4 regions of the Aliivibrio sp. S2TY2 genome follow, and region 1 is predicted to be linked to each of the others. Evidence: predicted binding sites of a transcription regulator. Region 1 holds the regulator's gene; each other region holds the start of a gene.
What was found. The regulator CRP, encoded in region 1, controls carbon source genes, mostly activating them, when cyclic AMP is high. The targets are predictions, from matches to a motif close to TGTGANNNNNNTCACA.
Positions count from the first base shown of each region.

Region 1 (3,218 bases):
GCGATAATGATTCTGGTACCCGTCAATCTTTCCGTAAAAAACTGCGTGAAGGCAAACTAGACGACAAAGAAATTGAAGTGGATGTTGCTGCACCTCAGGTTGGTGTAGAGATCATGGCTCCTCCTGGTATGGAAGAGATGACAAACCAACTTCAAGGTATGTTCCAAAACCTATCAGGCGGTAATACAACCAAAAAGCGTAAGATGAAAATTGTTGATGCCCTTAAAGCACTAACAGAAGAAGAAGGCGTGAAACTGGTTAATCCTGAAGAACTAAAAGAACAAGCCATCTTTAACGTAGAAAACCACGGTATCGTATTTATCGATGAAATAGACAAGATCTGTAAAGGCTCAAACTCTCATTCAGGTGATGTTTCTCGTGAAGGTGTGCAACGTGATTTACTGCCATTAGTTGAGGGCAGCACAGTAAGCACTAAACACGGTATGGTGAAAACCGATCATATGTTATTCATCACATCGGGTGCATTCCAGATGGCAAAACCGTCTGATCTAATCCCTGAGTTACAAGGCCGTTTACCTATCCGTGTTGAGCTTGAAGCATTAACAGCAAATGACTTCAAACGTATCTTAACGGAACCAAACGCGTCATTAACTGAACAATACATAGCTCTATTGGCAACCGAAAATGTAAGCGTTGAATTTACTGAAGATGGCATCACTCGTATTGCTGAGTCCGCTTTCCAAGTAAACGAAAGTACAGAAAACATTGGTGCTCGTCGCTTACATACGGTGATGGAACGCCTAATGGAAGAGATCTCTTACGATGCTTCTGAAAAACACGGCGAGAGCTTAGTTGTTGATGCTGAATACGTAAGTTCGCGTTTAGGCAAGCTAGTCGCAGATGAAGATTTAAGTCGCTTCATTCTGTAATTTTTAGCCTTTATGCTAAATAAAGCCTCGTTAATGAAAATTAGCGAGGCTTTCTCTTTAGGAAACGCATTATTTTAAGCCACTATTTCCCAAGAGTGTGTCATATCAATGCCTTCACCTAGCATTAAACATACTGAACAATACTTCTGTAATGAATCAGCAGTAACTTGCTCAACAATGCTAGGATCCAGATTATCACCACTCACTTCAAAATGAATATTCACATGAGTAAACAGCTTTGGCGCAGTTTCACGACGCGCGCTTGATAACTTAGCAATACAGCCTGTTACTTTTTGATTTGCAGATTTAAGTCCATCTACAACATCAACAGAACTGCATCCACCAGCGGCCATTAACACCATTTCCATCGGGCTTGGGGCTTTTTCACCACCATTTCCATCCATTACCACAGAGTGACCAGATTGAGATTGACCTAGGAAAGTAAATCCCTCAATCCATTTAACTTCAGCGTTCATAAAAGCCTCTTTACTACATAAAAAGAAAACTCGTGATCCATTTCACGAAATTGTGCCCTTGGTCGCACATTTCATACGATCAAAGTCAAGAAATCAACGGCGAAACAAGGTATGATTTTATCAATTATCTCAACGAACATGCAGCCTTGTTCCGATAACCATATTCTATAGGCCAAACTGATATTTGGCTCAGTTATTTTAAAATGGACATCGCCTACTTGGCAAACGCAGAGGAAGTATAAAGTATGGTTCTAGGTAAACCTCAGACAGACCCAACATTAGAGTGGTTCTTATCTCATTGTCACATTCATAAGTACCCTTCAAAAAGTACTTTAATCCACGCTGGTGAAAAAGCTGAGACACTTTACTACATCGTAAAAGGTTCTGTTGCTGTACTAATCAAAGATGAAGAAGGTAAAGAAATGATCCTTTCTTACCTTAACCAAGGTGACTTCATCGGTGAGCTTGGCTTGTTTGAAGAAGGTCAAGAACGTTCAGCATGGGTTCGTGCTAAAAGCCCTTGTGAAGTGGCTGAAATTTCATTTAAGAAATTCCGTCAGCTTATTCAAGTAAACCCAGATATTCTGATGCGTCTTTCTGCTCAAATGGCAACTCGTCTACAAATCACTAGCCAAAAAGTAGGTGATTTAGCATTCCTAGACGTTACAGGCCGTATCGCTCAGACTCTATTGAATCTAGCTAAACAACCAGATGCAATGACTCACCCAGATGGCATGCAAATTAAGATCACTCGTCAAGAGATCGGTCAAATTGTAGGTTGTTCACGTGAAACTGTTGGCCGTATCTTGAAGATGCTTGAAGAGCAAAACTTGATCTCTGCACACGGTAAAACAATCGTAGTTTACGGTACTCGTTAATTTAACGCTTATCTTAAACGAATAAAAACGCAGCCCTTGAGCTGCGTTTTTTTATGCCTAAATTTTAGAATTAACTGTCTGTGCTTTCAAAAATTTTATCAGCAGATGCCGCGACAAATCCTGTATATATCTTGCCATTAGGTAGCGAATAACGCTTAGCAAACTCATAAAATCCACCTGGGATGTCAAACTCACCCTCAGTAAAGCTCACTTTCACTTTATCGGCCATGGTTGATGACTGTTCTAAGTAAACCTCAGGAGAGCCTTTCACTTCACCACCCACTTCGTTCATTGCAAAACCAGCATCACGTAAGTGTTGGTTCACATCAACCACTTCAGCAAACGCTTCAAGCTGATTAATATAAACCGTAAAGTGATTAGCACCATAACCATGAGCTGCCAGCCAAGAAGCGTACTCACTCTCTTTTGCTAAGATTTGATATTCCTCAAAACTTAACGCCCAAGGGCGGCCCGCTGAAAGAAAATCGCTGGTCGCAAAATAATGCGCAGGCACTTGTTCAACCAAAGCATGAATAATGTTCTGGGACTCAGGTGATAACTCTTCGACTAAAATCTCACTAATAAAAACAAGTGGCGCATTAGGATCTGGATGCTCAAAATGCTGTGCTTTGAGTTTTTTCGCTTCAAAATCATACGTCTCACACGCTTTATACCCTATTGCTAAAAATGGGGCGGCTAACGTTTGCAAGCCAACCTTAGGCAAATTAAACGTACGTAATGCAATGTGATCGTTAATCAATTCATCGCCATTAGATAATAACTGATGAACCCTTCCTGCCGATGGGGATAAACGAGTAATATAATCTTGCCATAATGACGAAAATAAAGACGTTACGTTATTCATGCCTATTACCTCTTATAAAGTTAAACCCGGAGACAGTTGAGCGGGAATTTCACAGGCATCGCCTTCCATTGAGGCCATTGGGTAGGCACAATAATCTGCTGCATAGTAG
Region 1 covers NZ_JARACS010000007.1:55,196-58,413, reverse strand. The annotation lists gene hslU (HslU--HslV peptidase ATPase subunit) at 1-890, shown strand, start outside; gene PVK63_RS12290 (OsmC family protein) at 965-1,366, opposite strand; gene crp (cAMP-activated global transcriptional regulator CRP) at 1,612-2,244, shown strand; gene PVK63_RS12280 (DUF1338 domain-containing protein) at 2,315-3,109, opposite strand; gene astD (succinylglutamate-semialdehyde dehydrogenase) at 3,122-3,218, opposite strand, start outside.

Region 2 (3,218 bases), on a different contig from region 1:
CTGAATATAGTCTCGCCCTAAACGTACAGCAATTGAATGGAAAGGGTCTGTTTCGGTAGTCAAAGAGATAGCTCTTCGACCACCGGTTGATGCTTGTTGCGCGACTTCTTTAATTAAGCCGCGCTCTAATAATTGACGGGTTATTTTGGTAACACTTGCCGGAGCAAGCTGGCTAACATCAGCGATTTGAATTCGAGAAATCGGGCCTTTTTGGTCGATTAAACGATAAACAGCCGCACTGTTTAATTGTTTTACAAGATCTACATTACCAATTTGTCCGTCAGTCATATTAACTTTGCTCGTATTGTCCGTTAACAACAGTCGCTTTTACATTGAAGTCACGATCAAAGATAGCAAGGTTAGCAACCATGTTCTTTTTGATTCGGCCAAGTTTATTATCCACACCAATTGCTTGAGCTGGGTATAACGTTGCCATACGTAAAGCTTCATCTAAAGCGATTCCAACGTGCTCAACTGTATTCTGAACTGCTTCAATCATAGTCAGAGCTGAGCCGCCTAATGTGCCATTTTCATCAACACATTTACCATCCTTGTAATATACTTTCTTACCAACAAAAATAAAGTATTCCATGTCAGCACCTGCAGGAGCTGTGGCATCGGTCACTAATACTAGCTTTTCTTTCTTTATTTTGTGTGCAATACGGATGTTTGCATAGTCAACATGGAAGCCATCAGCGATGATCCCAGCATAAACTTCTGGCGTATCATAGATAGCGCCGACAACACCAGGTTCACGACCAACCATTGGTGTCATCGCATTAAATAAGTGTGTAGCAAATGTGATGCCTGATTCAAACCCTTGGCGAGCTTCTGCATAAGTTGCATTAGTGTGGCCTATTGAAACAACGATACCTGCTTTATGAAGACGCTCAATATGCTCAGGGTCGTTTTGCTCTGGTGCCAGTGTTACTTTAGCGATTAAATCAGCGTTATCACACATTAATTGAATCATGTCTGTGTCTGAATGACGAATATGATCAACGCTATGAATGCCTTTTTTCATCACGTTTAGGTATGGACCTTCAAGGTGTAGACCTAGTGATTGGTTTTGGTATTTGTTGTGGTATTCGCGAGCGGCTTCTATTGATGCGCGCATATCTTCATCAGAGGATGTGATTAATGTTGGCAGGAAGCTTGTACAACCTGATTTTAAGTTTGCTTCGTGCATGATTTGCATGGTTTCGGCTGTGATTTGATCATTCAGCATTACACCGCCGCAGCCATTAAGCTGAAGGTCAATAAATCCAGGGCTTAAAATTGCACCATCAAGATCTTTTAATTCGATACCTTCAGGCAATTCTGTGGTTGGACAAACGGCTTCGATCTCTGTTCCATTGATAATAACAGAGTGGTCAACAAGAACGTCGTTACCAGTATAAACTTTACAGTTTGTTAGCGCATACATAGCTGAATCCTTTGGTTATAATTTATAGTACGAAAAAAATAATAACTTTTTTCGTTGAAATTTTTAAGCAAGTGAAAATAGAACTGCTTACTGAGCGGCACACTCAAGTTACCTAAATGTTACGTTCAGTAATGACAAAGTTTGGCGTTTAATTTGCCAAATTTTATTCCTAATGTTTTATTCTTTTGAATGATAAAATAAGTTTTATGATCTCGCTAGCAAAAACCCCTAAATATTCCCTCCACAGGTGATAGTGATCACAATTAGCTTGCTTTTAATTTGCGGAGCGAAATTAATCCCTTACACTGACCCTGTTTATAACGAGTAGCGAAATAAGTTTATAGTAAACAAACAGCGCTGTTCAAAAAAAATCTAAAATCCTTATAGGGGGAAACTAAAGGTGAATATTTTAGGATATTTTCAAAAAGTAGGTAAAGCACTGATGGTACCAGTTGCTACATTACCTGCAGCAGCAATTTTAATGGGTATTGGTTACTGGATTGACCCGGTAGCTTGGGGTGGCAACAGTGCACTAGCAGCGTTTTTAATTAAAGCTGGTGCGGCTATCATCGACAACATGTCTGTACTGTTCGCAGTCGGTGTTGCTTATGGTATGTCTAAAGATAAAGACGGTGCAGCAGCACTTTCTGGCTTTGTTGGTTTCCTAGTTGTTACTACTCTTCTTTCACCAGGAGCAGTAGCTCAAATTCAGGGTATTGATCCTTCTGCAGTTCCTGCTGCATTTAGCAAAATCAATAACCAGTTTGTAGGTATCCTAGTTGGTATCGTATCTGCTGAGATCTACAACCGTTTCTCTACGGTAGAACTGCATAAAGCACTTGCATTCTTCTCTGGTAAACGTCTTGTACCTATCCTTACTTCTTTTGCAGGTATCTTAATTGCATTTATTCTTATGTACATTTGGCCTTCAATTTACGGTGGCCTAGTACATTTCGGTGAATCAATTCAAGGTATGGGTTCTGTTGGTGCTGGTATCTATGCATTCTTCAACCGTCTACTAATTCCAGTTGGTCTTCACCATGCACTTAACTCAGTGTTCTGGTTCGATGTTGCTGGTATTAACGATATCCCTAACTTCCTAGGTGGCGCTAAGTCTATCGCTGAAGGTACAGCAACTGTAGGTGTTACAGGTATGTACCAAGCTGGTTTCTTCCCAATCATGATGTTTGGTCTACCAGGTGCAGCATTAGCTATTTACCATACAGCTAAAATTGAGAACAAAGAAAAAGTAGCAGGTATTATGATTGCTGCTGGTTTCGCATCATTCTTTACGGGTGTTACAGAGCCACTAGAGTTCTCATTCATGTTCCTAGCTCCAGGGCTTTACGTACTTCACGCAGCATTAACAGGTATCTCAGTATTCATCGCGGCATCTATGCAGTGGATTGCAGGTTTCGGTTTCTCTGCAGGTCTAGTAGATATGGTTCTTTCTACTCGTAACCCTCTAGCTGTTAATTGGTACATGCTAATTATCCAAGGTATCGTATTCTTTGCAGTTTACTACTTCGTATTCCGCGCTGTAATCGTTAAGTTTAATCTTAAGACTCCAGGCCGTGAAGATGACGATGAAGAAGAAAGCTCAGTTCGTGGTTCAAAAGAAACTGGTGAACTAGCGAAACAATACCTTAAAGCTCTAGGTGGTCACGAAAACCTAGAAAACATCGATGCTTGTATCACTCGTTTACGTCTAACTCTTAAAGACACTAGCGTAATTAGCGAGAAGCAACTTAAAGCTCTAGGTGCAATGGGTGTGGTTAAACTTGGTTCAAAC
Region 2 covers NZ_JARACS010000001.1:53,279-56,496, forward strand. The annotation lists gene nagC (DNA-binding transcriptional regulator NagC) at 1-288, opposite strand, end outside; gene nagA (N-acetylglucosamine-6-phosphate deacetylase) at 290-1,426, opposite strand; gene nagE (N-acetylglucosamine-specific PTS transporter subunit IIBC) at 1,827-3,218, shown strand, end outside.
Region 2: nagE (N-acetylglucosamine-specific PTS transporter subunit IIBC) is a predicted target of CRP. The motif match lies at 1,673-1,688, and genes of this name have one in related genera.

Region 3 (3,218 bases), on a different contig from region 1:
CACACCGGCAATCGCCGCACTCATCAAGTTTGCTAATACGCCTGCAGTAATCGCTCTGAATCCCATTTTAGCGATGAATGAACGACGCTCCGGAACCAAGCTCCCTAAACCACCAATCAAGATAGCCATGGTTGATATATTGGCAAAACCACATAACGCAAAGGTAACAATCGCAACAGAATGCGGACTTAGTTGGTCTTTCACTTCCATTAATTGAATGAAGGCAACAAACTCATTCACCACGATCTTATTACCAATCAATGAACCAGCAAGAATCGCTTCATTCCATGGCACACCTAACAAGAAAGCTACTGGTGCAAATAAATAACCAAGGATCAATTCAAAGCTTAGTTTTAAACCAAAGAAATCACCAACATGACCAAGCAAACCATTAAGTAAAGCAATTACACTCACAAAGGCTAATAGTGTTGTACCTACTGCTACTGCAATACGTAAACCAGACATTGCCCCATCTGCTAATGCTTCAAATACGTTTGTTGCGTGGTCAATTTCAACAGAGGTAATTTCATCGTCGTTATTGGCTTCATCACCCGGTGGCACCATCATTTTTGCCATTAATAGGCCAGCCGGTGCTGACATAAATGCTGCTGAAATAAGGAAGTTAAGATCCACACCTAGCGATGCGTAACCTACCATAGTACCGCCAGCCACTGATGCTAAACCACAGGTCATTACAGCAAAGAACTGTGAATCACTCATGTGCTTTAAGTAAGGTTTTACAACAAGAGGAGCTTCTACCATGCTTACAAAGATGTTTGCTGTAGCGGCAAGTGATTCTGCGCGTCCTGTGCCTAATAAACGCTGTAACCCACCACCAATGAAGTTAATTACTCTAGGCATGATACCAAGGTGATAAAGAGCAGAAATAAGTGCCGAGAAGAATATTATGATACCAAGCACATTAATGGCAAAGACAAAACCTACTTTGCCTGTCGCTAAGCCACCAAATAAAAATGCAATCCCTTGTTGGCCATAATCAATTACGCTTGAAACGCCTGCAGTTACTGAGTTGAGCACTTCTTTACCGGCTGGAACATATAAAACAAGTAAAGCAAAAATGATTTGTAAACCAAACGCTAAAGAAACGGTTCTTAGAGGGATATTACGACGATCTGTCGAACATAAATAAGCGAATAATAAAATGGCAAAAATACCAAGTAGCGATGTCATGATAGAAACCTGTGCTATCGAAAATAGAGCAGGCATTCTAATGCGCAAAGGTTTGCGTGCAAGTCGGGATTGATAACACGCTGTTAATGAGATTTAGATCACACTTCTTACTGTACATAAGTGGTTGATTTATAAAACGAGACAAGCGACTTGAATGACGATTATTTCCATATGGAAAATATATTTCTTCCATTAAAAATAGTCGCTATAACTCATTGATTAAATTAACATCATCACCTTGATGTTAATTTAATCAGTAACTATAATTTAACCCATTTCAGAAGAGATTTATCCCAATAGGGTTGCTGACCAATATGCTCACGCAGGAACTCAATGACTGCGGTAATTTTTCTTGGTAAGTGCTTACGGCTTGGATACGCTGCATAAATTGGCATCTGTTGACTCGCTTTCCAATCTGGTAATAATTGAATAAGCTTTCCTTCACTAAACTCATTAGTTAGTAAATAACTTGCTAAATAAGCCACTCCCCAACCTGAGATAGCTGCATCTCGCACTGCTTCTGCTAAATCGACACGATAGTTTCCTGACACTTTGACACATAACGTTTCATTGTTCTTACTGAAATCCCAATTGCTGTAATCACGATAGCGGCTTTGATAGGTAAGACAATTATGCTCTATAAGATCTTGAGGATGATGAGGAACAGATTTATCAATCAAATAATCCGGTGAGGCCGCTAAAACAAAGCGAGAATCTGCCAAACGTTGTGCAACATATCCTTCTGGGATATCTTCAAAGTTTGTTACCCATAAATCTAAACCTTCTTTAAGCATATCTGCTCGGTGATCGAATAAGCGAACTTCAACTTGCAGATCGGGATATTGCTGACGTAACTTATCAATCGCTGGGATAATATGCATAGTCCCAAATGATTGAGATAACCCTAAACGTAGCACTCCAGCAACTTCATCTCGTTCATCATCCATAATTGCGCTGGCTTCGGTCATTGCGTGATACATTTTCTCGCAATACAGATAAAACTGCTGACCTGCATCGGTAATTTTTACTGATCGAGTGGTTCTTTGTACCAATTTCACATTAAGATCGGCTTCTAGCACTCCAAGCTGTTTACTAACATGAGACGTTGATACTCCCATTTGCTTTGCTGCCGCAGTAAAACTGCCCGCTTTGGCTAAGGCGTAAAATATCACCATTTGGCTGGCTCGATCGTGCATCTATCATGTCCTTTACTGCAAAAGGGAAATTGGGGCGAAGATAGTATCATTATAGGATTAATTTTCAGTAAAATATTCCAATAGTATTTGATGCCATTCTGATGTTTCTCGGATCTGCAATAACGCCCGATTGATCTTCTCTTCATAGGGGCTATTTTCAACTAAAACTAGGCCATAATTTTGTTTTTCAAGTTGATACGGTAATACGACTAAATCAGCAAACATCTCTTTTCCTTTGCCTTGTTTAATCATATAACGCAGCACCGCATCATCGGCTACAATAGCATCCACTTCTCCATTATCTAGAGCGACTAATAGCGCCCTCATACTAGGATAGGTTTCATGGGCAATACTGTGATCGGTCAATAACAAAGAAGCCGTTGTTGCTTGTTTTGCTCCTACTTGCAATTTTGATAAATCATTCACTCCTTTTACATCAAACCGTAACTGCTCCAATGTTAATGAACTTGCTAATATCGCGGTAATACTGGCAATGAAAACGGTTGAAAACATAGCAATCAATACGGTCATTATTCGCGCTGATAAGGTTTTAAATTCAAAATAGTTGAAAGGCCCTTTGGTAATAAACAGTACCCCGAGAATAAAAGCTTCTGCTAACCGACCTCGCTTGGTTGGCATAGAGTAAAGTTTGTCATTATTTTTACGCTCAAGAAAATAATAGAAAGCCCCGACACTTATCGCGACAAAGAAAAATATACCAAGCGCTTTCCATAAGGTTTTATTGGTAATGATGCTAATAAATGAATCAAGATAACCACGGTTTTTTACCGTGATGGCAAGATGCGTTTCATAAAATGAGTGTGAGAAATC
Region 3 covers NZ_JARACS010000001.1:419,841-423,058, reverse strand. The annotation lists gene PVK63_RS01920 (NupC/NupG family nucleoside CNT transporter) at 1-1,191, opposite strand, end outside; gene PVK63_RS01915 (LysR family transcriptional regulator) at 1,452-2,387, opposite strand; gene PVK63_RS01910 (transporter substrate-binding domain-containing protein) at 2,445-3,218, opposite strand, start outside.
Region 3: PVK63_RS01920 (NupC/NupG family nucleoside CNT transporter) is a predicted target of CRP. The motif match lies at 1,279-1,294, and genes of this name have one in related genera.

Region 4 (3,218 bases), on a different contig from region 1:
TATTGTGTCGGGTACTTATACTCAAAGCATGAAAATGAACCACGTGCGTACAGGTAAGAGTGTCAGCATTTCTGATGCGGTAACTTTCATGGCGGGCGATCGTTCTCGTGCTGAGACGGCGTATGCGGGTGATATCATTGGTTTACACAACCACGGTACCATTCAAATCGGCGATACGTTTACACAAGGTGAGAGCTTAAAATTCTCAGGTATTCCAAACTTTGCCCCTGAATTGTTCCGTCGTATTCGCCTAAAAGATCCACTAAAGCAAAAGCAACTGCTTAAAGGTCTTGTTCAACTTTCTGAAGAAGGCGCGGTACAAGTATTCCGTCCACTTCAAAACAATGATTTGATCGTTGGTGCGGTTGGTGTACTTCAGTTTGATGTGGTCGTATCTCGTTTAAAATCTGAATATAACGTTGAAGCTATTTATGAAGGCATCAGTGTAGCAACTGCTCGTTGGGTTGAATGTACTGATGGCAAAATCATGGATGACTTCCAGCGTAAAAACCAAAGTAACCTAGCGTTAGATGGTGGTAATAACTTAACGTACATTGCCCCAACGATGGTTAATTTGAATTTAGCGTCTGAGCGTTTCCCTGAGGTTCAATTCAGAGCGACTCGTGAGCACTAATCTAGTTGCAATCAAATAAATAGAAACGGAGTCTTAACGGACTCCGTTTTTGTATCTATAGTATAGAGATAATGACGGTAATTAATGATAAGGAAGGCGAGGGTGCTGAAACTGATTAAGTTATGGATTAAGAAATACGATGATTGGTGTAAGTCGCTAGGGTTAACGCCTGAAAATAAACGCAGTTGTGTCCCTTATAAAAAAGAAGAAGAGTAATGGCTTTCCGATTCATTGATTCACACTGTCATTTTGATTTTGCACCTTTTAAAGGTAACGAAGCCTTGTATTTACAAATGGCAAAAGACAGAGGAGTAACAACATTCATTGTCCCTAGTGTGAATCAATCAAATTGGAATCAAGTGAATGGTTTATCCAAACAGTTTGATGGTATTTATTACGCATTAGGCATTCACCCATTATTTATTATATCAAACTATGAAAAAGAGTTAGAAAGTTTAGCTGCGTTGCTTGATGAAGAAAATAATAAGTGTGTAGCGATTGGTGAATGTGGATTAGATTTTTGGCATCAAGAAAGTGATAAGGAAATACAAATCTCTGTTTTTCGCCAGCAGTGTTTATTGGCAAAAAAGCATCAACTTCCTTTAATTATTCACAGCCGTAAAAGCCACGATATGGTAGTAAAGCTGTTGAGAGAAATTAGGCCTGAGAGAGGCGGGGTTATTCATGGTTTTAGTGGTAGTTTGCAGCAGGCGAATCAATTTATTGAATTAGGTTTCTATATTGGTGTCGGTGGCGTGATCAGTTACGAAAGAGCTAAGAAGACCAAAATGGTGGTTTCACAATTGCCTTTAGATAAAATTTTATTAGAAACCGACGCTCCAGACATGCCATTGTTTGGCTTTCAAGGGCAAAAAAACACGCCAGATAAAGTACAAAAAGTATGCGAACACTTAGCTTTGATTAGAAAAGAGTCAATGCAAACGATTTCGGAAACTGTTTATAAAAATACCACCTCTTTGTTTGGGATTTGAGTTATTAGTCATTTCTTTAGGTGTAATTGATGATTATTTAGAAACCTCTTAGTGATAATGATCACAATTATGAATGAACAAAGCATGTATCAGCCGCGATTATGTGACAACAGCATTACTTTATTGGTGGTTCAATGAGTATAATCGCCCCCGCTAATTTGAAACACGCCAACAATAAATTTAGGGAAAACTTTAACTATGAGCCTGCTAATGAGTTTGGTTGGGATCGTGGTACTGCTAGGTATAGCTGTACTTCTTTCTGATAACCGCAAAGCAATTAATTTACGTACTGTGGGTGGTGCATTTGCTATCCAATTCTTCCTAGGCGCATTTGTACTTTATGTACCTGTGGGTCGTGATGTACTTTACGGTGCATCTGAAGCCGTTGCGAACGTAATCAACTATGGTAACCAAGGTATCGAGTTTTTATTCGGTGGCCTAGTATCAGGTAAAATGTTTGAAGTATTTGGTGGCGGCGGTTTCGTATTCGCACTACGCGTACTTCCTGTAATCGTATTCTTCGCTTCATTAACAGCGGTTCTTTACTACCTAGGTATCATGCAAATCGTGATTAACTTCCTAGGTGGTGCTCTACAGAAAGCGCTTGGCACATCTCGTGCGGAATCACTATCTGCTACAGCTAACATCTTTGTTGGTCAAACTGAAGCGCCTCTAGTTGTGCGTCCGTTTGTTCCAAAAATGACTCAATCTGAGCTATTTGCAGTAATGTGTGGTGGTCTAGCTTCTGTTGCTGGTGGTGTACTTGCTGGTTATGCTTCTATGGGCGTGCCTCTAGAATACCTAATCGCAGCATCATTCATGGCTGCACCTGGTGGTCTTCTGTTTGCTAAAATCATCAAACCAGAAACTGAAACACCAATTGATCAACTTGACGCTCTTGATAACGAAGGCGACGACAAGCCAGCTAACGTAATCGATGCTGCTGCGGCAGGTGCTGCAACAGGTATGCAACTTGCGTTAAACGTAGGTGCAATGCTTCTTGCTTTCATCGGCCTTATCGCGCTTATCAACGGTATCTTAGGTGGCGTTGGTGGTTGGTTCGGTATGCCAGAAATCACACTAGAGCTTATTCTTGGTTACATCTTTGCTCCACTTGCATTCCTTATCGGTGTGCCGTGGGAAGAAGCGACAATTGCAGGTTCATTCCTTGGTCAAAAACTGGTAGTTAACGAATTCGTTGCATACCTAAACTTTGCACCGTACCTAGCGGAAGGCGCTGAAATTGTTCTTTCTGAGAAAACGAAAGCAATCATTTCATTCGCACTATGTGGCTTCGCAAACCTTTCTTCTGTAGCGATTCTACTTGGCGGTCTTGGTAGCCTTGCACCAGCACGTCGTCATGACATCGCTAAGATGGGTATGAAAGCTGTTGCTGCTGGTACATTATCAAACCTAATGTCAGCAACAATCGCAGGTCTATTCCTATCTCTATAATCTTATAGAGCAGAGCAGATAATCACAAAAACCCGCACTTATTGCGGGTTTTTTTATGTCTGTTATTTAAGTAATAAGTGTGATGAAAATATGACGTTATTTCACATATTTTGTGTAAAAAAGATTGAGATGCAAAC
Region 4 covers NZ_JARACS010000006.1:42,266-45,483, reverse strand. The annotation lists gene prfC (peptide chain release factor 3) at 1-634, shown strand, start outside; gene PVK63_RS11080 (DUF5363 family protein) at 737-850, shown strand; gene PVK63_RS11075 (TatD family hydrolase) at 850-1,626, shown strand; gene PVK63_RS11070 (NupC/NupG family nucleoside CNT transporter) at 1,825-3,081, shown strand.
Region 4: PVK63_RS11070 (NupC/NupG family nucleoside CNT transporter) is a predicted target of CRP. The motif match lies at 1,677-1,692, and genes of this name have one in related genera.